One region of the Humiphilus diazotrophicus genome, then DNA from elsewhere that is predicted to be linked to it. Evidence: predicted binding sites of a transcription regulator. Region 1 holds the regulator's gene; each other region holds the start of a gene.
What was found. Region 1 encodes LexA, which represses DNA repair genes until DNA is damaged. Its sites were predicted from a motif close to CANTTCGCTTTTTATTCGC; they were not measured.
Positions count from the first base shown of each region.

Region 2: the regulator LexA is predicted to act here: its motif matches at 1,249-1,267, upstream of dinB (DNA polymerase IV).
Region 3: the regulator LexA is predicted to act here: its motif matches at 926-944, upstream of recA (recombinase RecA).
Region 4: the regulator LexA is predicted to act here: its motif matches at 3,497-3,515, upstream of AC6I7T_RS10795 (ATPase domain-containing protein).

Region 1 covers NZ_AP040870.1:1,583,795-1,589,534, reverse strand. Annotated here, with positions in the region: gene modA (molybdate ABC transporter substrate-binding protein) at 1-728, opposite strand, end outside; gene thrC (threonine synthase) at 789-2,153, shown strand; gene thrB (homoserine kinase) at 2,150-3,067, shown strand; gene trxA (thioredoxin) at 3,425-3,757, shown strand; gene lexA (transcriptional repressor LexA) at 4,018-4,680, opposite strand; gene AC6I7T_RS07815 (response regulator transcription factor) at 4,921-5,622, shown strand; gene AC6I7T_RS07810 (sigma-54-dependent transcriptional regulator) at 5,680-5,740, shown strand, end outside.
Region 2 covers NZ_AP040871.1:173,341-179,080, reverse strand. Annotated here, with positions in the region: gene AC6I7T_RS30785 (protein kinase domain-containing protein) at 1-1,173, shown strand, start outside; gene dinB (DNA polymerase IV) at 1,372-2,517, shown strand; gene AC6I7T_RS30775 (sigma-70 family RNA polymerase sigma factor) at 2,521-3,081, opposite strand; gene AC6I7T_RS30770 (glycoside hydrolase family 2 protein) at 3,418-5,277, opposite strand; gene AC6I7T_RS30765 (glycoside hydrolase family 31 protein) at 5,301-5,740, opposite strand, start outside.
Region 3 covers NZ_AP040870.1:5,256,649-5,262,388, forward strand. Annotated here, with positions in the region: gene AC6I7T_RS21745 (FAD-dependent thymidylate synthase) at 1-890, shown strand, start outside; gene recA (recombinase RecA) at 1,049-2,125, shown strand; gene AC6I7T_RS21755 (TIGR04290 family methyltransferase) at 2,611-3,423, shown strand; gene AC6I7T_RS21760 (glycosyl hydrolase) at 3,448-4,392, shown strand; gene AC6I7T_RS21765 (NAD-dependent epimerase/dehydratase family protein) at 4,389-5,507, shown strand; gene AC6I7T_RS21770 (GDP-mannose 4,6-dehydratase) at 5,529-5,740, shown strand, end outside.
Region 4 covers NZ_AP040870.1:2,370,990-2,376,729, forward strand. Annotated here, with positions in the region: gene neuC (UDP-N-acetylglucosamine 2-epimerase) at 1-178, opposite strand, end outside; gene AC6I7T_RS10780 (polysaccharide biosynthesis protein) at 175-1,275, opposite strand; gene AC6I7T_RS10785 (Gfo/Idh/MocA family protein) at 1,318-2,343, opposite strand; gene AC6I7T_RS10790 (3-keto-disaccharide hydrolase) at 2,587-3,261, shown strand; gene AC6I7T_RS10795 (ATPase domain-containing protein) at 3,532-4,371, shown strand; gene AC6I7T_RS10800 (DNA polymerase Y family protein) at 4,378-5,740, shown strand, end outside.

The DNA of each region.
Region 1 (5,740 bases):
TGCTCCTGGACTACCCCACTCAGGAGATAACTCAGAAATTGGCGGGCGGCGCGCTGATCAGTGCTTCGTTTCAATATCACTGCCCCTTGTTCAATAGGGGGATAGAGATTCCGGGGAATGGAAAAATAGTTTCCGTTTTCGCGCAAACGCGGAGTAAGGGCCGAGGTCAACGAAATGAGTCCTATATCTGCATTCCCGGAATCAACGAATTGTGCAGTTTGGGAGATATTCTCTGCCGTAACCATTTTGGGGCGAAGCGTGTCTGCCAAGCCGAGTCTCGTAAGCAAGGCCAGTGCTGCTCGTCCGTAGGGGGCATGCGCCGGATTTGCAATGGCCAGAGTTTTCAGCTGTGGATCTTTTAGGGTGTCGAGTGATGGTACGGAGAAACGAGAATTTTTTCGGGCCCACAGAACGAGAGTGCCCCGAGCGTAGAGGACGGGTGCTGCTCCGTCTGTCAGTCCTTCGCTAACCAGTCTTTGCGGGAATGACATGTCAGCCGAGAGAAAGAGATCGAATGGCGCTCCATTCTCGATTTGTGCCGTCAAGGTCGCGGAGGATTGGTAGGAGGCCACGACCTCTCTTCCGTACTGTTGCCGGAATGCGGTAAGGATACCTGGAAGTACCGGCTGTAAATCTGCCGCTGCTGCCAGCCGCAATGGGGCTTGCTGTGCAAGTAGTGCACTGGCTGTGGTGATGGCAAGAAGAATCAGTGAGAAAACACGCCGCATGCACGATCTCCTTTTTTACGAGCACATTTGTACCCGGAAACTGCTAGGCTAAACCTATCCATGAGAGAAAGTCTTCATCAGTTGCACTGCATCGGCTGCGGTCGCGTGCTCAACGGCGAGCAGGCACCCAAAAACTTCCGGTGCGAGAACTGTGGCGAACTTTTTGAAGTGCAGTACCCACAGTGGAGTCACCATGGCGAGCCCGGCGAATGGAAGCCCAATCCTTCGGCGCTGAAATGGCTATGGCGCGAAAGACGGCACTCCTCTGAGCCCCTGGATCAGAGTGGTGTCTGGCGTTTCCGCGAATTGCTGCCTATTTTGGACCAGCCTTCGAATGCGGTGACATTGCGTGAGGGAAATACTCCTCTGTATTCCTTACCGCGCTGTGCTAAGAGCCTCGGATTGCATCGACTTTTAGCTAAGCATCAGGGAATGAATCCTACCGGTTCTTTTAAGGACACAGGGATGACCGCGGCTCTTTCCGTCGCGAAAGAGAGAGGCTATGATTGGGTAGCCTGTGCCTCGACCGGAAATACCTCTGCTGCGATGGCCGCTTATGCCGCTGTAGCTGGAATGAAGAGCCTTGTCCTGATTCCGGAAGGAAAGATCGCGTGGGGTAAGCTCGCTCAATCGTTGGATTACGGAGCCCTGACCTGCCAGGTAAAGACCGATTTCGATGGCTGCGTGAAGGTTCTTGCCGAAGTCATTCAAAAGGCCCCGATCTATTTGCTGAACTCCGTCAATCCCTATCGCCTCGAAGGTCAGAAAACTCCGGCGCTGGAAATGGTCGAAGCTTTGGACTGGCAGGTTCCGGATCACGTCATCGTACCGGGAGGCAATCTGGCCAACAGCTCAGCTCTGGGAAAGGGCTTCAAGGAGATGCTGCGTCTAGGGCTGATCGACAGGCTACCTCGTATTTCGGTCATACAGGCCGAAGGCGCGAATCCTCTCTATCTCAGCATGACCAATAACGGTGGCCAAAGTATCACCCCGGTAAAGGCGGAGACACGCGCAACCGCTATTCGCATTGGTAATCCCGCCTCTTGGAGAAAGGCAGCACGGATCATCCTGGAGACAGGCGGATGTTGTGAGCAGGTTAATGAGGCTGAGATTGCCATTGCCAAGGCTGAAATCGGCCGTGAGGGCATTGGTTGTGAGCCTGCCTCTGCTGTTACGCTTGCCGGCTTGAAAAAGTTGGTTGCGCAGGGCAAGGTAGCTCCTTCAGAGACAGTGGTTCTGCTCCTTACTGGACATACCCTGAAGGACGCCAACTTCACCATCGACTTCTTCCGTGGTGAATTGTTGAGACCTGAAGAGAAAACCGGCCATGAAGCGGAAATCCAGAAAATGCAGCATGCGCCGGTTCAACTGGATGCCTCCGCCGATGCAGTTCTCAAGGCCCTTGATCAATGGGGACGGCCATGAAGCGCTTATCGCTGCGATTGCCGGCTACGTCCGCCAATCTAGGGCCATGCTTTGATACCGCGGCGGTTGCTATCGCGCAATTTCTTGAGGTGGAGGCCGTTCCGGCCTCTGCCTTCTCCATTACGGCAACGGGTCGGAATGCCGATATCTGTGCGGTAGTCGAAGATAATCTGCTGATCAAAACGTACCAACAGGTTCTTGGCAAGTACGGCAAACCCCTAATTCCACTCGCCATTACCATGCGGAATGAGATTCCTCTCGGAATGGGGTGTGGCTCTTCGGCTGCTGTTTTATTGGCGGCGGTTTCCTTTGCGTCTCACTTTGGGGAATTGGGTTGGGATGACGATCGAATCCTCGATGAAGCATGCCAGATTGAGGGCCATCCGGATAACGTTGCTGCTTGTTGGCTTGGTGGATTGACGATTGCTGCTGCGGACGAGGACGGTTCGATTCGTACTCTTCGCGTGCAGTCTCCCAGTGCTTGGCGAGCAATGCTGGTTCTGCCCGACTCTCCTTTACCAACTGTTAAGGCGCGTTCGGTTTTACCTCAGCAATATAGCAGGAAGGATGTTGTTGCCAATCTGCAGTCTGCATCTCTGCTGGGCTTGGCCTGGAGCACGGGAGAAGGCGGTCTGCTTCGTGTGGCCATGCGCGACCATATTCACCAGCCGTACCGGGCGGAGATCTGTCCGCTGCTGCCGATCTTGCTGCCATTATCTGGTACGAAAGGTATCCTCGGGGTTGCCTTGAGTGGTGCGGGACCTGCTGTTTTACTCGTAGTGGAATCGGAAGAACATCTTCCTGAAGCGCAAGCTGCGGTTCAACAGGCGGTACACGGGAGTATGTGTGTGCAATTTATTCTGAGTACTTTTACGGGAAATGGTGCCAGACATCAGAGAATAGCCGCCTACTGACGGCGGATTCTTGCCGCAATTTCTTGTTTATTAAAGAGTTAAGCGAGATGTGCTCTATTGCTGCCCAAACCAGTAACTTACACTCTCGCTACCTAAAATGTGTTACCTAAGTTCGATTTACTTTTCTCCTTCTTCCCCCTATTTTCGCAATGTGGGCAGTTCTGGGGGAGGGCTGCTCTAGCGCCCGTGACTCGATTCGAGTCCGGGCGCTTTAATATTTGAGTCAAAGGATTTGTTAATCCTTTCCATTTGCCGGCGGATACCGTTTTGCGACGAAATGTCTTTTCTGGCATCCCATGCTAAAGGAATGCTGGAGATCCGGTAGACTAAGCTGGAACTCTGGAATTGGAGGAATAGATGGCTGGACAGGCAGTCTTTGAAGTGAATGATGCAACATTTGAGCAGGAGGTGCTGCAATCGGAGCAGCCTGTCCTGGTGGATTTTTGGGCTGGTTGGTGCGGACCTTGTAAAGCCCTGGCTCCTATCGTTGATGAGGTAGCTTCCTCGTATGCAGGAAAGCTGAAAGTAGCGAAAATGGATGTAGACCGTAATGGATCAACCCCAATGCGTTACGGAATCCGTGGAATTCCAGCACTTCTGTTCTTCAAGAACGGTAAGGTAGCTGACCAGATCGTCGGATATGTTCCGCGTGAGAATATCGAACGCAGCATCAATAAGCTGATTGAGTAGCTGCGATGCAATGATTTCAATGAAAAGCCCGGCCATTTGACCGGGCTTTTCATTAAGAGCTTTTGTTCAGCTGGAAGTTGAAGCATAAAAGCTTTGGACAAGAACTGATATTTATATGTCTATTCCGCTAGGAAATGACCATATAAATATCGGTTTTCTGTTGGACCATTCAAAAGACTTAAATTGCTTTAACTCTCCAGTTGTAATAGAGAAAGGCACGGCCGAAGCCGTGCCCTTTCGATTCGGTTACAACCGTAGTCTTAATACTTTCTCAGTACGCCTAGCACGCGGCCTTGGATGCTTACCTGCGCAGCCGGAACATAGATAGGCTCCATTTCGATATTGGAAGGTTGTAAGCGTACGACAGACCCCTCCAGATAATAGCGTTTGAGGGTCGTCTCTGCTCCGCGGACAAGTGCTACTATGATTTCCCCCTGGCGCGCGGTTCTAACGTGTTCTACCAGCACGTAATCCCCATCCACGATATGTTCATCGCGCATTGAGTCTCCACGTACCTGGAGAGCGAAGACCTCGCGGTTTCCTAAGATATCGTTAAGAGAGATGCTTTCATTTGTTTCTGCGGATTCAACAGGCCGCCCTGCAGCAATTCTGCCCATCAGCGGCAGGCGCTCTGTTCCGCGCCCTTTCGGCCTCTGTGGGAGCAAATCGATCGAGCGACTGCGATTATGAGCCCGTTCTAGCAAGCCCTTGTTTTGCAAATTTGTAATGTGCTTATGCACAGTGGCTAAAGACTTCAGATTCATACCGCGGGCAATTTCCTCGAACGATGGTGAGTACCCATTGCGCTCGACGAAATTTCCGATGAAATCCAGGACTTCTTTTTGCCTACGCGTGACGGCCATGTGCGAATTATAGAGAACAAAAAGCGAATCGAATAGCTTTTTGTTCTCAAATAGTTGCAAAAACGCCTGTTTCCTTACTTTGTTCCCTTGTTCCTTCGAACAGGGGTCAAGACGATTCCTTGTTGGTTGCCTGGGAATTCCCATTTCCGATCTGGTTCTTCCCGATCTCCACCACGGGAATGAGGGGGATGATTTTGATTCTCTTTTCCTTGAGTCAGGCAACCAGACAGGAGATCTTGGTGATGCAGCAAGATGTCTAAGGACTTGTTAACCCTGAGGGAGCCAGGGGGAAAGTGAAGCATGAGGTTACTAATTGCAGAGGACGATAAGGCATTAGGACACTTCCTAAGCCGAGGTTTGGAAGCGGAAGGGCATCATGTTCGTTGGGCGGGAGATGGGCAAGCCGCACTGGATGCTTTTCTTGAGGACCTTCCCGATCTCACGATCTTGGATCTTAATCTGCCCCGTATGGACGGCGAGCAGGTTCTTCAAGAGTTGAGAGCGGCAAACTCCGAACTCCCGGTGCTGATCCTGACAGCACGGCAAGAAGTCGATACACGCGTTCGTTGTCTCGATCGCGGTGCAGACGATTGCATGATTAAGCCATTTTCTCTTCAGGAACTCCGAGCCCGTTGCCGCGCCTTGTTGCGCAGGCGTAGAGAAGTCCGCTTGATCCTTCGCTGCGCGGACGTTGAGCTTGATCGTGTCGATCACACGGTAAAGCGTGCCGGAGAAGTGATCTCTCTAACTAACAAGGAATTCGGCCTGTTGGAGCGCCTGATGTTACAGCGTGGACAGTGTGTGAGCCGGACCGCCCTGTTGGAAGAGGTTTGGAAGATGGAAGGCGCACAAGCGACCAACGTAGTCGACGTCTATATCAACTATTTGCGCCGGAAATTACATGATGAGTCTTCGGGTGGTTTGATCCGTACAGTTCGTGGGCAAGGATACATGATTGTCGATCCGGAGAAGAGTCCTAGAGTTTCTGATTCAGCTGAGTAACCTGATCAGCTATTTTTGTTCGATTTCTGACATTGAGCCTTGAGGAGATCTTGAATTATGTCCACAGCAGTTCAAATACAACAAGCTCGATCTTCAAAGACGGCGATTCTCGCCAGTT
Region 2 (5,740 bases), on a different replicon from region 1:
TATCTAAATGCGCTTTCGACAGATGGCACCGCAAGTCCTGAACTTCGAGAGGAGATCGCCACAGCTTACGAAAAAATTGGTGGTGCGCAAGGGGGAACGGGCCAGGCGAACCTGGGCGACACTACGGGAGCATTAGAGAGCTATTTCAAAGCGGTTTCCATCCGAAAAGAAATCCTGGCGAAAAATCCCGCAGATAATATTGCTCGTGCAGGTCTCGCCAGCGCATATCAAGGGATGGGAGAAATTCTGCAGGACTTGGGTCGTTACCAGGAAGCGCTCAAATACCAACAGGATCAGCTTGAAATCAGAAGATTGCTGGCAGCAGAAGCCCCGACAGATACCAAGGCGCAGGCAAAGCTAGCCTCTTCCTACGACGGCATGGGAGATATTCTGGCATCTCTCAGCCAATGGAACGCTAGTCTGAGCAATTATGAATCTGGTTCCGCTGTATTCAAATCCCTGGCTGACCGTCATCCCGAGCAAGAAAGATTTCGCAGAAACTGGGGCCTTGAACGGAAAAAGATCGGTGGCATTTTCGAGGCTCAAGGAAATCTGAATCACGCGTTACGCGAATATCGCTTTGCTCTTGCGATTGACGCAGAACTGGCGAAGAAACACCCCGAGGACGCCTCCGCCCAGCGAGACCTGGCCGTGGACTATAGCAATCTAGGGGACTCCATTCTCAAAGCCGGCGATACAGTAAAAGCGATGCAACAGTACCGGCAGGCAATGGTCATCGATACCCGCTTGGCTGAACTCGATCCTAGGGATGCTTCTGCTCGTTATTATCTTGTTTACGATCAGTATCGGCTTGGTGATGCGCAGTTGAAGAGTTCTGATACGAATGCGGCCATGCACAGCTATCGGATTGCTGCTGCCCGTGCCGAAGAGAACGCAAAATCTGATCCGGACAACGCCTTGATGCGATCAGAGCTGGCACGGGTATATGCCAAGCTCGCCAAGGCTCATTACGCTTCGGTAGCCAACAACAATTCAAAAGAAGCAGACAAGAAAACCAGCCTCACCACAGCGCAAAATCTCTACCGCAAGAGTCTTGATATATGGATTGATCTCCGCAATCGCGGTGCGCTACAGTCCACCGATTCGCAGGAACCAGACAGAGTCGCGGAAGAATTAGCACAGTGCGTAAAGGGCATTGGCCGGAAATCGTAAACCCAGGAACTCAAAGAGGCCAGAATGTTTATCTCTTCCGGGAAAACCCCTCAATAAAACCGCTTCAGAGTCTAGGCGAAGATAAGGAGAATATGTCACAATTGAAGTCTGTTAGGAGAAACACCGCCTGAATGTTTTCCAAGGAGCCGCCCAAAGTAATCTTCGACAGACTCTGACTTGAGTTTTAGCGGATATCCCATGGCTTCGTTATCTACCAATCTTCAGACCGAATACCTCTCCCAGCTGGGAACCCGCAAAATTGTGCACGTGGATATGGACGCGTTTTATGCGTCAGTAGAACAACGAGACAATCCCAGTCTACGCGGAAAACCCGTAGTCGTAGCCTGGCGGGGAAATCGGTCCGTTGTCTGCGCAGCATCCTATGAAGCTCGTCGATTTGGTATCCACTCCGCTATGCCAGCATTATGGGCTGAACGGCTATGCCCAAAAGCAATCTTCATTCCACCGGATTTTGTACGTTACAAAGCTGTCTCTTTAGCAATCAGGGAGATCTTTCGGCGGCATACGGATCTGATCGAACCGCTCTCTCTGGATGAGGCATATCTCGATGTCACCGAAAACAAAATAGGACTTCCGACAGCTACGAAGGTGGCCATAGCGATACGTCGTCAAATACGGGAGGAACTGAACCTTACAGCTTCCGCAGGAGTTGCTCCGAATAAGTTTCTCGCGAAGATTGCGTCGGATTGGCGCAAGCCGGATGGCCTTTTTGTTATCCAGCCTCACGAGGTGGAGTCATTCCTTATAGACCTTCCTGTTGGACGTATTCCAGGCGTCGGGCATGTCACCGAAGCACGTATGAACCAGATCGGTATCTCGAAAGTAGGAGATATCCGAGCTATGGACTTATCGCTCCTGGAAACTCACTTTGGGAGATACGGATCGCGTCTCTACGAACTCGCCCGGGGTATCGACCACAACCCCGTCGTCCCGAACCGAATAAGAAAACAGATTTCGGCAGAGGATACCTTTGAGCACGACATCCCACTCGATGAAACCGAACCGCTGATCCGCAAATTGGCAGAGAAAGTCTGGAATGCCTCCCGCCAAAACGCTCGATTGGCGCGCACCATCGTACTTAAGCTAAAGACAAAAGAATTCAACACACTTACACGAAGTCTCACCCCAGACAAGATGCCTACATCCTTGGAATCATTTACGGAGATGGCACTCTCGTTGCGTGAACGCGTCAATCTGGGGCCTCAACAGCTCTATCGGCTGGTTGGTGTCGGATTGAGTAACTTTCAAATCGAACAACAAGAACAAACAGGGCACACAGAATTGGAATCCGATCTCTCCCTTTTGGCTATAGAAAATCAATGAAGCCTACGCCTGCATTGCGCGAGCAAGCCAAGCCTTAGCCACATTCCAATCTCGCTTTACCGTCGCCGGGGAAATAGATAACACCTCTGCAGTCTCTTCAATTGAAAGACCTGCAAAAAATCGGAGTTCGACTACTTTGCCTTGTTGCGCATCGATCGCATAAAGTCCCTCGAGTGCACGGTCCAGCTCCAATACATCGATACTCCGCTGCTCGGTAACCGCCATTCCCTCGTCCAGAGTAACTTTCAGGCCGTCTCCTCTTTTAGCTGCGCTTCGAGCACGCGCGTGATCGACAAGAATGCGCCGCATTATTTGCGCTGCCACTCCAAAGAAATGCGCTCGACTCTGCCAATCCGTATTCTGGTCCACTAGCCGGAGATAGGCCTCATGCACCAGAGCTGTGCTTTGAAGAGTATGACCTGGCCGTTCTCGATTTAGATATCCCCTCGCAAGCTTGCGCAACTCATCGTAGACAAGCGGCAGGAGCTCGTCGACAGCTCGTTGATCTCCTTGATTCCAACGAAGGAGGAGACGCGTTGCATCGGATCTCGCCGGTACGTTCATTATTCATTACCTACAAGATGAATTTGGGAAGCATGAATCAGCCAGCAAAACGAAAAGAGGCACACAACAGAGAACTCATGAATAGCAAGGCCCCATAGCTCTGTCAATGTTCTCTACCGGCAATTCTGCTGAGGAGGAAGCAGATCGGTTCAATCTGTTTCCAGTAGGACGAGCGTTCTCGAACGATGACTCGTAGCTACAGACGTTTTGTAGCAAAGATCGCAAGTTCTGCTCAGTGAAACATAATACTGGTACCACGGTATCACGGTATTGGTACCTTGATACCGTGATACCAGCATGTAGATACTGTCTTGCCGGCCCAATTAAGCAGGCGCACTATTTCCCAGGACTGAGAGAATTACTTTTGTAGGCCTCTTCCAGAATCCGAAAGGCCAGCTTCTTCTCGCCACGGTCTGAGACGATGCCCTTGCGGTTAAATCCATCCTGCAGACCTAGCAGATTGCGGTCTGGAGAGCGGAAATCCATCAAGATCCAGGGACTCACCCCGACCAGCTGAGGGAAGTTCTCCAACATTTTGAGTTGATGGCGATAAATTTCGGCCTGACTTTCCTCTGTCCAGCGAGTACCTGGATCTCCATGAAATCCAGCCTTCGCCTCTGCACCAAACTCACTAACGATCACGGGTTTCTGGTAGGCAAATTCCCATTGAGTTTTCTCGGCATCTTCGGGCTTGCCTTCATACCATCCGATATATTCATTCATGCCGATCACGTCCAGTACAGCACCAAGCGGATCGTCAAACGTCTTTTTGGGGCTCCGGCTGCGAGGGGTTAAGAAAGCAGCTGTCACTAATCGCGTCGGATCCTGACGGCGAGTCTCTTCCACAATGGTTTTCAAAAACTGCGTACGTTCCGGAGATGGATGAGTCTCATTGGCAACTGACCAGAGGATCACAGAGGCTCTATTCCGATCTCGACGAATCATCTCTGTCAGTTCTTGCTTCGCGAGTTGCAGCACTCGTGGATCGCTAAAGTCTATCTGTTGCCAATTGGGAGTTTCAGACCAAACCAAAACACCAAGCCGGTCTGCAAGACGAGTCATACGCGCATCGTGAGGATAATGCGCTAATCTCACAAAATTTGCGCCCAATTCCTGAACCCACTGGAAAAGAGTCTGAGCATCTTCATCTGTGGCTACTCTTCCCGTCCGGAAAGGAGCCTCTGCATGAATACTGATACCTTTCAAAAAGATGGGCTTCCCATTGAGCAGAATCTGCGATCCCTTCACCTCAACCATGCGAAAACCAATCTCATCCACTAATAGGTCCGGCCCCGCTTCCATTCTGACTTGATAAAGTTTGGGCTTTTCCGGAGACCATAGTTGCAGGCCAGTTGGGTGCAGATGGAATTTCGCGTTCCCCTCCGCGTCACAGCGTGCCTTCATGGCAAGGTTCAATTCTGGAACAGCAAGCTGTACTTCGGTTCCGCTATCGGCTCCAACGACATGAACCGTCCCGCTGATTTCGGATGTACTTTGATTCTCAAGATGAATGTCATAATCGTCGACGAACTTCTTGGGCAACTCGATCAAAGAGATATCACGGGTTATTCCGCCATAGTTGTACCAGTCCGTGTGGAGGGCAGGAACACCATCTGCCTTTCGTGTTGAGTCAACGGCTATAACGATGAAATTTGCACCATCATGAATCGTATCGGTAACCTCACAGTCGAAAGGAGTAAATCCCCCTTCGTGCTGGCAAGCCCTATGTCCATTCATCCACACCACGGAACGATAATTTGCCGCACCGATATGGAGAAAGACCCGTGTCTCCTGATGCATTCTGTAGATAATATCCCGTTCGTACCAGAGTGGCCCTTCATAGCGGAACAAGTCTGCCTTTTGTGTATTCCAATCCTGGGGCACTCTGAGCGTAAGTGAGGTTGAGAAATCGTACTCAATGGGAACACCCTCATTGCGCGGCTTCTCATTCTTTGCATATCCGTTATCGCGAACACCACCTTTGTACTGGTAAAGAAACGAGCCATAAGGATCTGGAATGTAATGCCAGTCGCCGTCGAGATTAATCTGAGGACGACGATCTACTCCCACCAAGAGTGTGGTTCCCTTGGTGAAGGTATCCTGAGCAATTACAGATTTTGCCAACGGCAAAAGACCCACCACGCAGGCAAATAGACATAGACTTCTGCCGAAATACCGCGATCTCACAGATTTCATCTCACTCTCTTATTCCGTAACCCCTATTTCTGGGCTCCTGACGGCATCCGCATGGCCGCCGCCGTCTGATGCTGCTGCCCCATACTGGCAGGCCGACCATCCTTCAACTGTGCTTCGGCACGCTGAAATTGGGACGCAATCTCTTTCTTACGCTCCGACACAAGTTTCTTCCCGGAGGAAAGAATGCTTGCAGACAACTGCTCAAGACTGTCTGCCGCAGCCGCGTATTTCCTAGAGAAGTTCTCCATTTCCGCATGTATGCTCTCCGGGTGATAGGACAAGCGATCTCCCGTCTGCATGACATCGATCAACGTGTTGGGAGACCAAACAACAGGATGCAGAGTATTCAGGGTGTCGTATGCGCTGCGTAAGCGAACGGTCGCTCCAGCGAAATCATCAAGTTGTGATCTTCTGGCGATTGATCCTGCAGAGCGCCGAACTTCAATCCGAACTTCCGCTGAAA
Region 3 (5,740 bases), 3.7 Mb from region 1:
CTGCCGGTTCGGCTTGGAATGTCTATGCCGAAGAATTTCAAAATCTTCAGCAAGAGATTACGTCTCTGGATCCGGCCCTAGGGGAAAAAGCTGCTGCTCTGCTTTCACGCGATGTGAAGGTTTCTCCAACACTTGTAAAGTACGCCACTCCCTGTGGCTATCTGGATGAGACTTACCAGGATCTGCGGCAAGCAGCTTCAGAATTGATGGCCGGAACCAAGATTGCAGAAGCTCCGGTAGTCGATCTGGTGGAGAATTCCGAATCCTTGGAGGTTGAATTAGCCTCCTCGCTCCTCTATACAGCCTGCCACTATCCCTATCGTCAGATTCGGGATGCCGTAGCCGCTCTCCCGGAAGCACGTAGGGATGAGATTGTCGATCTGGGGCTTCGCCATCGTGGAAAACACGATGAGCTACTGCGCGAGTTCCATGCGGGACAAGGCCTGAGATTTGACATCCTGATGGATATAGGCGGTTTCCGGGATATGCACCGCCACCGCCGTTGTACCCAACTTTTACAGCGCTTCACCAATTTGCATGGCTACGAGATTCCTGAAGGACTGGAAGCCGCGGGTGCGCTACCCGATTTTCAGTCAGCTGTCGATCAGGCCCATGCAGCTTTTGGACAGGTGGCTTCTTCTCCGGCTCCCGAAGCAGAGGCGACAGCTGCTTATCTGTTGCCGCTGGCGACCCGTTGCCGTTCTCTCTTCAAAATGGATTTTGCCGAAGCTGTGTATATTTCAGAGCTGCGGTCCGGTCCTGCTGGACATTTTTCCTATCGAAGAATTGCCTGGGAGATGTACCAGGCTGTGGCACGCAAGCATCCTTCCTTGGCTAAATACTTTAGAGTCAGCGATGTGCGCGAGCCTGTCGACATGCTGAAACGCTGAATCGAAATAGATTCGTACTTCCTGGGCTGGCGGGGACTTTCGCTATTTCCTCGCCCCCCCCCTCTGCTGTACAATCCGCTCAAAAGGACCTGAAACCGCGATTAGGCCGTGTCGGCCTCTTATTTTTTGTCTGCGGCTCAGATTGATTGGAGATTTTCGTGGCAGATGACCGTTCCCGCGCCGTAGAGTTGGCGCTCGCACAAATTGAAAAGCAGTTTGGCAAAGGCTCCATTATGCGCCTTGGCAGCAAAGAGGCGATCGGGCCAATTCCCGTGATCTCCACCGGATCGATCTCTTTCGATGCCGCTCTAGGTGTGGGTGGAGTTCCCCGTGGCCGTGTAATTGAGATCTACGGACCGGAATCTTCCGGTAAAACGACGATTACCCTGCAGATCATTGCTGAAGCCCAAAAACTTGGAGGTATGGCGGCATTTGTCGATGCCGAGCATGCTCTTGATCCCACTTATGCCAAGAAGTTAGGTGTGGACGTCGATAATCTGCTCATTTCGCAGCCGGATTATGGTGAACAGGCTTTGGAAATTACCGAAGCCCTAGTCCGCTCCGGTGCTATCGATGTTCTGGTTGTTGATTCTGTGGCTGCTCTTGTGCCCAAGGCTGAACTCGATGGTGAAATGGGTGATTCTCACGTCGGCTTGCAGGCTCGCTTGATGTCTCAGGCTCTTCGCAAACTGACGGGCACAGTCTCCAAGTCTCGGACGGCTCTGATCTTCATCAACCAGATTCGTGAGAAGATCGGCGTCATGTTTGGCAATCCCGAGACGACGACAGGCGGGCGCGCACTCAAGTTTTACTCTTCCGTGCGTATCGATATCCGTCGTATTGCGGCCGTTAAGGAAGGCGATACCGTTGTTGGTTCCCGTACCAAGGTGAAGATTGTTAAGAATAAAGTTGCGGCTCCTTTCCGTGAAGCCGAATTTGACATTCTTTACGGTGAAGGAATTTCGCGTGAAGGCGACGTTCTCGATCTGGCGGTTGCGAATAACATCGTCGAAAAATCCGGAGCCTGGTTTAGTTATTCGGGAGATCGTATCGGACAAGGGCGTGAAAATGTGCGCAACTTCCTTAAGGAGAACAAGGAAGTTTTTGCCCGCATGGATTCTCAGGTTCGCCAGAAGCTTGGAATTGGCGGAAAGCCGGATGCCGAGGTTCCTCCTGTTCCAGCCAATGGTGCTGCTGTAGCGCATGAAGCTGTGAAGCCGAGTAAGCGTTCGTAGTTGTACAAACATATTGACCGAAAAGAGCAAGGCAAACGCCTTGCTCTTTTTGTCTGAAGAGTTGCCTTGTATTCAAGAGATTGTCACTTTTATTTATTCCGAACTTCCGATATGTCTCTGCTGTTGTAATGAACTGCTTGAGTACAATCTTTCGAAAAACCTCTATTCAAAAATCAATTCCATCTCGTTGGGCTCATTCACTCATGAATTACTAATTCACTCTATGTGAAATTAACTATTCACTTGAGTGCCTTAGCTTCTGATGTAGCTTCGACAGTCGGGAAAAAAGCTTGAACAGACTGCTGTGAAAGCGATCGTGCGTCTCTGAAAATTATGCGTCTCTGCTTGTATCGCTATAGCGACCGCTCTTATCTGAGATCGGATCGGAAGGCAACGTTTGTTCCTATCTCTTTATCTCACCTACCACGTTTGAGAAGGAGAGCGCCATAGCGCCAAGGTGCGAGGATGTTTCATGGCGCCGTTGGATGAGCAGAGAAACATTGATAGCGAAAGACTACATCTCTTCCCGGACGGTAGAAATGGAACAGTTGCGGCGTCGTATAGAAGAGCTCAGTCCGTGGTTTCACAATTTCGATCTATGCGGTATTCCAACCGCTCCCAATCACTTTCTTTCCGATTACCCCTCCGTGAAGTGGAGCAAGATCGAGAGTGCTGTACCCCGGGATTTATCTGGAAAGACCGCTTTAGATATAGGCTGCAATGCGGGCTTCTATTCAATCGAATTGAAGAAGCGGGGCGCAAAAAGGGTGCTTGGGGTGGATAGTGATGATCATTATCTGGAGCAGGCACGTTTTGCTTCGCAGACGCTCGGTGTCGACATAGAGCTACAGAAATGCTCTGTATATGATGTCGATCAGATTTCCGGAGAGTTCGACCTTGTATTATTCATGGGGCTTTTCTATCACCTTCGCTACCCCTTATACGCACTGGACAAGGTTGTAAAGAAGGTCTCCGGGCATCTGCTATTTCAGACAATGATTCGTCCCTCTATTCCTGAAGAGCCTCTGATCGAGGTAGCTCCGGACTACGACTTTTGGGAAGAGGATGCTTTCAAGCAACACTCCTATCCACGAATGCACTTTATTGAGCACTCCTTTGCTGGAGACCAGACGAACTGGTGGATTGCCAATACCTCTTGCGCAGAAGCAATGCTCCGTAGCGCCGGTTTGGAGATCGTAGTTCACCCTGAGCCGGAAACATGGTTGTGTACTCCTGCCAACGTGAAGAAGAACGGTGAATATATCCAGGAGTTGGAGTTACACGGTCAGCTACATTGAAGGTTACAGAATCGAGGACTAGGCATGGTGGAAGCTGTCATGTTGTGGAATGAGCCAAATAATCTCTCGCACTGGAACTTTCATCTGGACCCCGGGTGGGAACGGTTTGCCGAGATGGTTCGGGAGTCTTCTGCAGCGATCCACAAAATCCGGCCCAACCTGAAGATTGTTCTAGGTGGGGTTTCGTCTTGCGACGCCAACTTTATTCGGCTCATGGATTCTCTGGGCGCTTTAGACGACGTCGATGTGGTTGCGATTCATGGGTTTCCTCTTGACTGGAACCATTGGTCAATCCATGAGTGGCCTGATCGGATTCGCGAGGCTCGGGCTGCAAGTTCCAAACCCGTATGGGTGAGCGAAGTCGGTGCTTCTTCGTTTGGTGCGGAAGAGGTACAGGTTTTTGGACTGGAATGCATGTCGTCTCTGTTAGCGAAGGAGAAGGTAGAGCGTGTGCATTGGTACAGTCTCTTCGATCTTCCTCCTACTTGGGAAGCGACGACTCGTCATAAAGAAGCAGAGGGCAGTGCCTACTATCGGCACTACTACATGGGGCTTCTGAAGCACGACGGCACACCGAAGCTTGCACTGGAAAAGTTTCCGGCAATTGAAGGTTTTGGCCTTTGCCAATGGTTTCATTTCGAAGATGAGCGCCTTGATCCCGCGGTGGAGTGGATGCGTCGTTTAGGTGTGCGTTATCTCCGGACTGGGATTAGTTGGGCTGACTATTTTCGGGCTGGTGCAGAAATCTGGTTCGATCGTCAGATGTCGGCTCTCGATGAATTTGAAACGACAATGACGCTTTGTTTTACTCCGGATCACTTAGGTATCGAACCGCATTGGACGAGTCCTCCCGTCAATGCCAGGGATTTTACGGATTTTGCTTGCTGGGCAGTGGATCGATATGTGCGCCCTGAGAGTGCTGTAACAAATAGCGTCAGACTTCCTGAGGAGGTTGTTTCCGATCGATGAGCAAAAGAGTTTTAATCACGGGCGGAGCTGGCTTTGTTGGCTCGCATCTTGCGGATGGCCTCTTAAGAGAGGGATACACCATCCGTGTGCTGGATAATCTTACTCCCCAGGTGCACCAAAATAAGTTGCCGACATATCTCTCTCCCGACGTTGAGCTTGTGTATGGCGACGTACGTGATCGCGATGTCCTGCTATATGCACTGAAGGATATCGACATTGTCTTTCACTTTGCAGCAGCTGTAGGTGTTGGGCAATCGATGTATGAGATCAGCCGGTACATGGAAGTAAATACTGTTGGAACCGCGCAGCTTCTGCAAGTGCTACTGGACAGTAAGGCAAATCTGCAGAAGTTGATCGTGGCCTCCTCTATGTCTATTTACGGCGAAGGTCGATATGGTTGTTCGAACTGTGGTCCGGTTGCTCCTCCAGTTCGAACAAATTTGCAGCTTCGTTCCGGTCAGTGGGAGATAAGCTGTCCAATTTGCGGAGAAAGTGTCACTCCCTGTCCGACATCGGAGGATAAGCCGTCGGCGGTGACCTCGGTTTATGCTCTTTCCAAGAGAGATCAAGAAGAGCTTTGTCTTGTCTTTGGTCGCACTTATGACATCCCGGTTGTAGCTCTGCGCTTCTTTAATATTTATGGGACCCGACAAGCGCTTTCGAATCCCTACACCGGTGTTGCGGCGATCTTCGCTTCCCGGTTGCTGAATGATCAGCCGCCGTTGATCTTTGAAGATGGAAATCAGTTACGTGATTTCGTCAGCATTCATGACATCGTGCGGGCAAATATTCTGGCAATCAATCGCGATCAGGCAGATGGTCAGATCATCAATATCGGCTCTGGTCAGCCAATCAAAATCCATAAAGTAGCTGAATTGCTCAGCCGGGCTTTAGGCAAAGATATCGAGCCGGTCATTACCCGGCAGTATCGGTCTGGAGATATTCGTCATTGCTACGCAGATTTAACTCGTGCGCGTGAAGTCCTGGGATACGAGCCACGAGTAACGCATGCTGAAGGGTTCCAGGAGCTTGTGGAATGGTTGCAACTACAGCGTGCGGAAGATAAGGCAGAGATCGCGATCAAAGAACTCAAAGCATATGGTCTGTCCGCTTAGGTCAAAAGGAGATTTGGAATCATGAAGAAGAGTACAGGCCGAAATGTGCTGATTACCGGAGGTGCAGGTTTTATTGGGTCAAATCTTGCGGCCCACCTGTTGAAGGATCCTTCGGTCAAGGTGCATATCTTCGACAATCTTTCTCGTTGGGGTGTCGAGCGAAATTTGAGATGGCTATCGGCCCTTACGAATTCTTCCCGCCTTACCATTACCCGAGGCGACGTGCGCGACCG
Region 4 (5,740 bases), 790 kb from region 1:
TGGTAAAGCCGTCCCGCTCGATTTCCCGCACGGTATACCCGAACTCCGGCGAGAGATGAGCACCGAGAACAATTACCTTAAGTGAAACCTCAGGATCTTCGGCAAGCGTACGCATCGGCCAATAAAGATGGCTATAGTCAGCACGCGAGGTAGTTACTACCGCAATTGTTCTTTTCATTTGCATTCCACGAGTAAGGAAGAGATCTGGCTTCCAGGTTTATATTGAGGGACCAACTGCGTGATGGTTGCTATTAGGGCGCAAAGATCGGAGCTCTCAATCGCGGACTCAAGAGCGTTTATAGCCGCCGTTACGCCAGAAGCAGCAGGGTGCGGGCTATGGACAAAGCTCAGCCTCCCCATCTCTCCGATTTCTACAGACTCATCATCCGCTACAAGCTTCTCCCGTAGCTTGTCACCGGGGCGCAAACCAATGAACTGGATCTCCGGTTCTTTGGACCGGGTTTCCTGATGGGCAAGGAAAAGAGCTAAATCCAGAACCCGTCGCGGACTTCCACAATCGGCAATCCAAATTCCCTGCTTTTCTTCGCAGCGAATAGCTTCCAGCAATGCCGACTCTACCTCTTCAATCGTGAGGAAGTATCTCTCGGCATTTACATTCGTCACCGTCAGTGGTTGCTTTGCACGTAGTTGTTCCTGGAACAGGAGACTTACACTGCCCGAGGAGCCCAGAACATTTCCAAGCCTTAACACTTGCAACGCAGGGCTGGCACTGGAGTGCGCCAGCACAACCAGCTCCGCCAGTCGCTTCGAAACACCCATCATGCTGCACGGATCTACAGACTTGTCGGTCGAGACCATCAGCATTTTGTGAATGCCATGCTTGCGGGTAGCTTGAACAAGACGAAAGGTTCCCACGACATTGTTACTTATTGCGCTGAATGGATTCTGTTCCATCAGAGGCACATGCTTGTAGGCCGCAGCATGAACGATCAGATCCGGAACATACTCGCCCAGGACACGGTCCAGCAGTACGGTATCGCATACGCTACCAACGACGGGAATAATACGTGATTGTGGCAGCAATGGAATTTTCCGGTGGCTTTCGTAAAGAGCTGCCTCGGAGAGATCGAGCATTACCAGCGTTTCAGGGCTACCGGCAGCAAACAATCTGGAGACGGCAGAACCGATGGAACCTCCCGCGCCTGTAATCAATACACGGCGTCCACGCACCATGCCTTCAACACGGGCAGGTGGAACACCAATCACTCTACGACCGAGAAATTCTTCCCAACTCAGATTATCTTTCTTCTGCAAGCTACCTTCCGCCATCCGAATCGATAAAAATAGGACTTTCCGTCACAACCGGACAGCATCTACTGTAATCGGACGTTTCTCCTTGCAAGAAGTATAGATACTTCGTACCAGCTGTAGTGCACGATATCCATCAACTCCGGAGCAGATTGGGCTACGACCTTCTAGACAGGCCTTGGCAAAGTCACTGAATTGCCGTTCAAAGGGAACGACAGAAATGGCCATGGGATTGGAGGCTCCAGAATGTTCCTGCCTGGCCAGTGGGACATCGGAACTCGATTCTTCCCGGACATCCCAATTTACCAACTTGTCCCCTGCAATGATGGCTGTTCCTTTTGTTCCATGAATCTCCAGCCGTTCGGGATATCCAGGCCACATGGCCGTCGAGGCCTGAATCACTCCGGTAGCTCCAGTGGAATATTGCAGCAGCGCATTCACTACGTCTTCTGACTCGATTTTGTGGAGTGCACCCAATCTCCAACTTCCGGAGACCTCGATAACTGGAGCAATCAGATATAACAGCAGGTCGATTTGATGGATCGCCTGATTGATGAGAGCGCCGCCGCCCTCCCCTGCCCAACTTGCTTTAACCGGGCGAGCATAATACTCCGCCGAGCGATACCACTTCACATAAGCATCGGCTTGGATGATATTCCCCAGTCTCCCTTGTTCAAGAGCCTGCTTGAGAAACAGCACTGAATCATCAAAACGATGCTGACTGACCACTCCCAACTGGATGCCAGCCTGCCCCGCAAGAGAAACCATCTTTTCAGCGGTGACCAGATCAATAGCCATTGGCTTCTCTACCAACACATGCTTTTTGCTCTCAGCACAGAGTTCGAGAACCGGCAAACGAAAGTTGGGAAGAGTACATACATCGACAAAATCTATCTCGGGATGGCGGCAAAGTTCTTCCAGTGTTGGGACAAACTCTGCACCGTTCGCCTTGGCAAACTCTTGGCCTTTTGCAGGAGTGCTATTGGTACATGCGACAACAGGAAATCCCAAGTTGCGATAGGCTATGACGTGCTTAGCAGCAATGGCGCCAGTTCCAACAATTCCGACTCTCAAGATCCCTCCAAGACGCAGATGCAATTCCAAGATAAACCTGGCACATCTACGGTATATGCCGGAAAAGCATCGGTCTAGAGCAGTCAGAGTGGAGTCTCACAACGCGAATCAGCTCTCAATAAAGTCAGCTAAATACGCCATTCGTTCTGACCTCATCAGATGGCGAGTACAAGAGGTATCGGCTCAGCTATCATCCAGACGAGCACATTCTTCTTGTACCTACATAATCTGGAGACGAACCGAATGAGACTACTGCGGTTACATACCTTGGCTGTTCTGTTGGCGATCTTATCTATCTCAGCTTCGGCTCAGGAGTGGAAACAACTCTTCAACGGTCACGATCTTTCAGGATGGAAACATGTCGGCCCTGGAGGAATGACTGTAGAAAACGGCTTAATGCAGACACATGGCGGTATGGGGCTGTTGTATTGGACCGGCGGCAAAATAAGTAACTGCGAAATTCGCATCGTCTTCAAGATGAAAGATGAAAACGACAACTCCGGCGTCTTTATCCGTATTCCCACCGAACCACAAGACGCCTGGATGCCGGTTAACCGGGGTTATGAGGTACAAATCGATAATCATCCGGAACGAGGAGGAGAAGACGACTACCACATAACCGGCGCTCTCTACTCTTTGACAAAGCCCCTCGCCAAACCCGGCAAACCTGGTCCGGAATGGAATGAGATGGTAATTCGCCTGGAAGGACCGCGAACCATCGTTCTAGTCAATGGCCTTAAGGTGACGGACTACACAGAAGGACAGCCCGTTCCGCCCAAGAAACTGCAATTTGAACCGGATCGTGGCCCCCGTCCATTAGAAGGATGGTTTGGACTGCAAAATCATAGCGATAAAGACATTGTGTTTTTCAAAGAAGTTGCGATTCGCGCGATACCCTCCAAAGCTTCCAATAATTAAGTGGAAGATGAGCGTTTGCACGGTTGGCGACGATCACCAACTGTATCAGGGGGATGACTGCGACCATGACGAACGAGCTTTCATCATGGCTGCAGTCATCCCCTGATACTTTGGACCGGATACCCCAAAACGTGTAAACGATAGAAAACATTCCAATAACGTCCTCAATTCCCTTCGGAGTTTTCCACCGACTTAACCGTTGACAGGCTTTCCCGGAAGAACGAAACTTGTTTAGGCGAATAAAAAGCGAAACACAAAGAACGAGTATGTATGCCTTCCGCTGCCACGCTTCGTATCCAGATTGAATCTGCGCTCGCGCAGCGCATTCCTGGAGCACTTTCTCCTCGGATTCATCACCGCCCGGATCTTTTTCCTACCGGGATTGCGGAATTGGATGTGCTTCTGGAAGGAGGCATTCCCCGCGGCGGAGTCACAGAGATTAGCGGCCCAGCTTCAACCGGCAAAACAGCTCTGGCTCTTTCTCTCTTGGCTGAAGTCACGTGCAAGGGGTCGGCATGCGCATGGATCGACGTGCAGGACTCGCTTCATCCTGAATCTGCGGCAGCATGCGGCGTCGCGCTGAATCAGCTCCTATGGATTCGCACCAGAGAGCAGCAGACACAGAACCGAGACCTAGAGAACGCAAACGCCGATCCAATACGGCCGGCTGCACATACAACAACTAAGCATCAGCAGCAGAAACCCTGGTCGCGCTTAGACCAGGCACTAAAAGCAACGGATCTACTTTTGCAAACAGGCGGCTTCAGTGTAGTGGTTCTCGACATGGGCGATGTCAAAGAAGAACATGCGCTTCGTGTTCCAATGGCCTCCTGGTATCGCTTTCGTCTGGCAGCAGAGCAGGCACAAACGGCACTGCTTTTACTTACTCGCACACCATGTACTAAGAGCTGCGCCTCCGTTGTCCTACGTACAGAAGGAAACGAAGCGCGGCCCTGGGCCATAAATGACGCGAAGCCGCTCTTCACTTCTATCGAGTTTCAAGTTCTCCGCGAACGCAAACGCAATCCGGAGCCTCTGCCCTTTTCCGTTAAGAAACCCTCCGGATCAACCGAGGCCACATGGACAAGCCATACGCAATGGACGAGGTAACTGGCTATGTATGCATGCCTTCACACTCCCGATTTTTCAGTACAAGCAGCTCTACGCCTGCGGCAGGAATTGCGACAAGCTCCAGTAGCAGTCCTGGACGGAGAAGCACCGCTCGAAACAGTTGTAGGTTGCAATGTCTATGCGCGAAAGCTAGGCGTCGCCTTGGGAATGAGACGACTGCAAGCAGAGAACTTCGACCATCTGCATCTTTTCAAGCGCTGTCTTGCACAAGAAGATGCAGCACAGCAATCGTTACTTTTCTGTGCAGGCATGTTTTCTCCGCGTATTGAACCGGTCTTCTTTGAGCACATTGCCGAACCGGGCGGCACTCTGATTCTCGATATTGCTGGAACGGAAACGCTCTTTGGACCGGCGGAAGTTATTGCCAATAAGCTTCGTCGCACGGCTGCCGATATCGGTCTTCGTGTGCGGATAGCTGTGGCAAAGAATTTCCATGCTGCCGTCTGTGCCGCCCGTGGCTTCTCCGGAGTCGCAGTTATTCCCGAAGGCAAAGAAGCAGAGATGCTCGGCCCACTGGCGCTTAAGTTTCTCGATCTATCTCCTGAGACGGCAGAAACTTTTGAGTCATGGGGAATTCACACGTTCTCGGAACTTGCTGCACTGCCGGAACGGGAGTTGATTGCACGGCTAGGACAAGCAGGACAAAGACTTCGCCGTCTGGCACGAGGAGAAGAACCTCACCTCCTCGTCCCTGTAGAAGCTAATTTTGCTTCGCAGTTGCACGAAACAATTGAACTCGATTATCCAGTCGATCTGATTGAACCGTTGCTCTTTCTTCTCAGTCGAATGGTTGAGCAGCTGCTTGTTCGCGTCCGCTCGCGTGCTTTGGCGATTGCTGCTATCACTCTTCAACTAACACTCGATTCCACCTCCGAGGGAGAACCCCGTACTTATCAGCGAACCATACGTCCAGCATTGCCCGTACAGGATTCACGAACCTTATTGAAGCTTATCCAACTTGATCTGGAAACCTATCCCCCACCCGATGCTGTAACGAAGCTCCATATGCAAGCAGAACCGGCAGCACCGCAGGTTTCTCAGAATGGGTTATTTCTCCCACAGGGACCAGCCACGGAGCGGCTGGAAATTCTCTTGGCCCGGTTACGCAAACTAGTGGGAGAAGACCATGTTGGCTCGCCGCAGCTTCTCGATACTCATAAACCGGACAGCTTCCGGATGGTACCGTTCTCTCCTCAAGCGGGAGATATTCAGAAGAAATCCACTTCTACACCACCAGTCTGTTTACGTGTTTGCCGTCCCCCGCTGGCAATTGGAGTCACGATTCAATCCGGCAAGCCGATTCAGGTCAATCTGGAAAGCGAAAGATATAACGTTCTCCACTATGCAG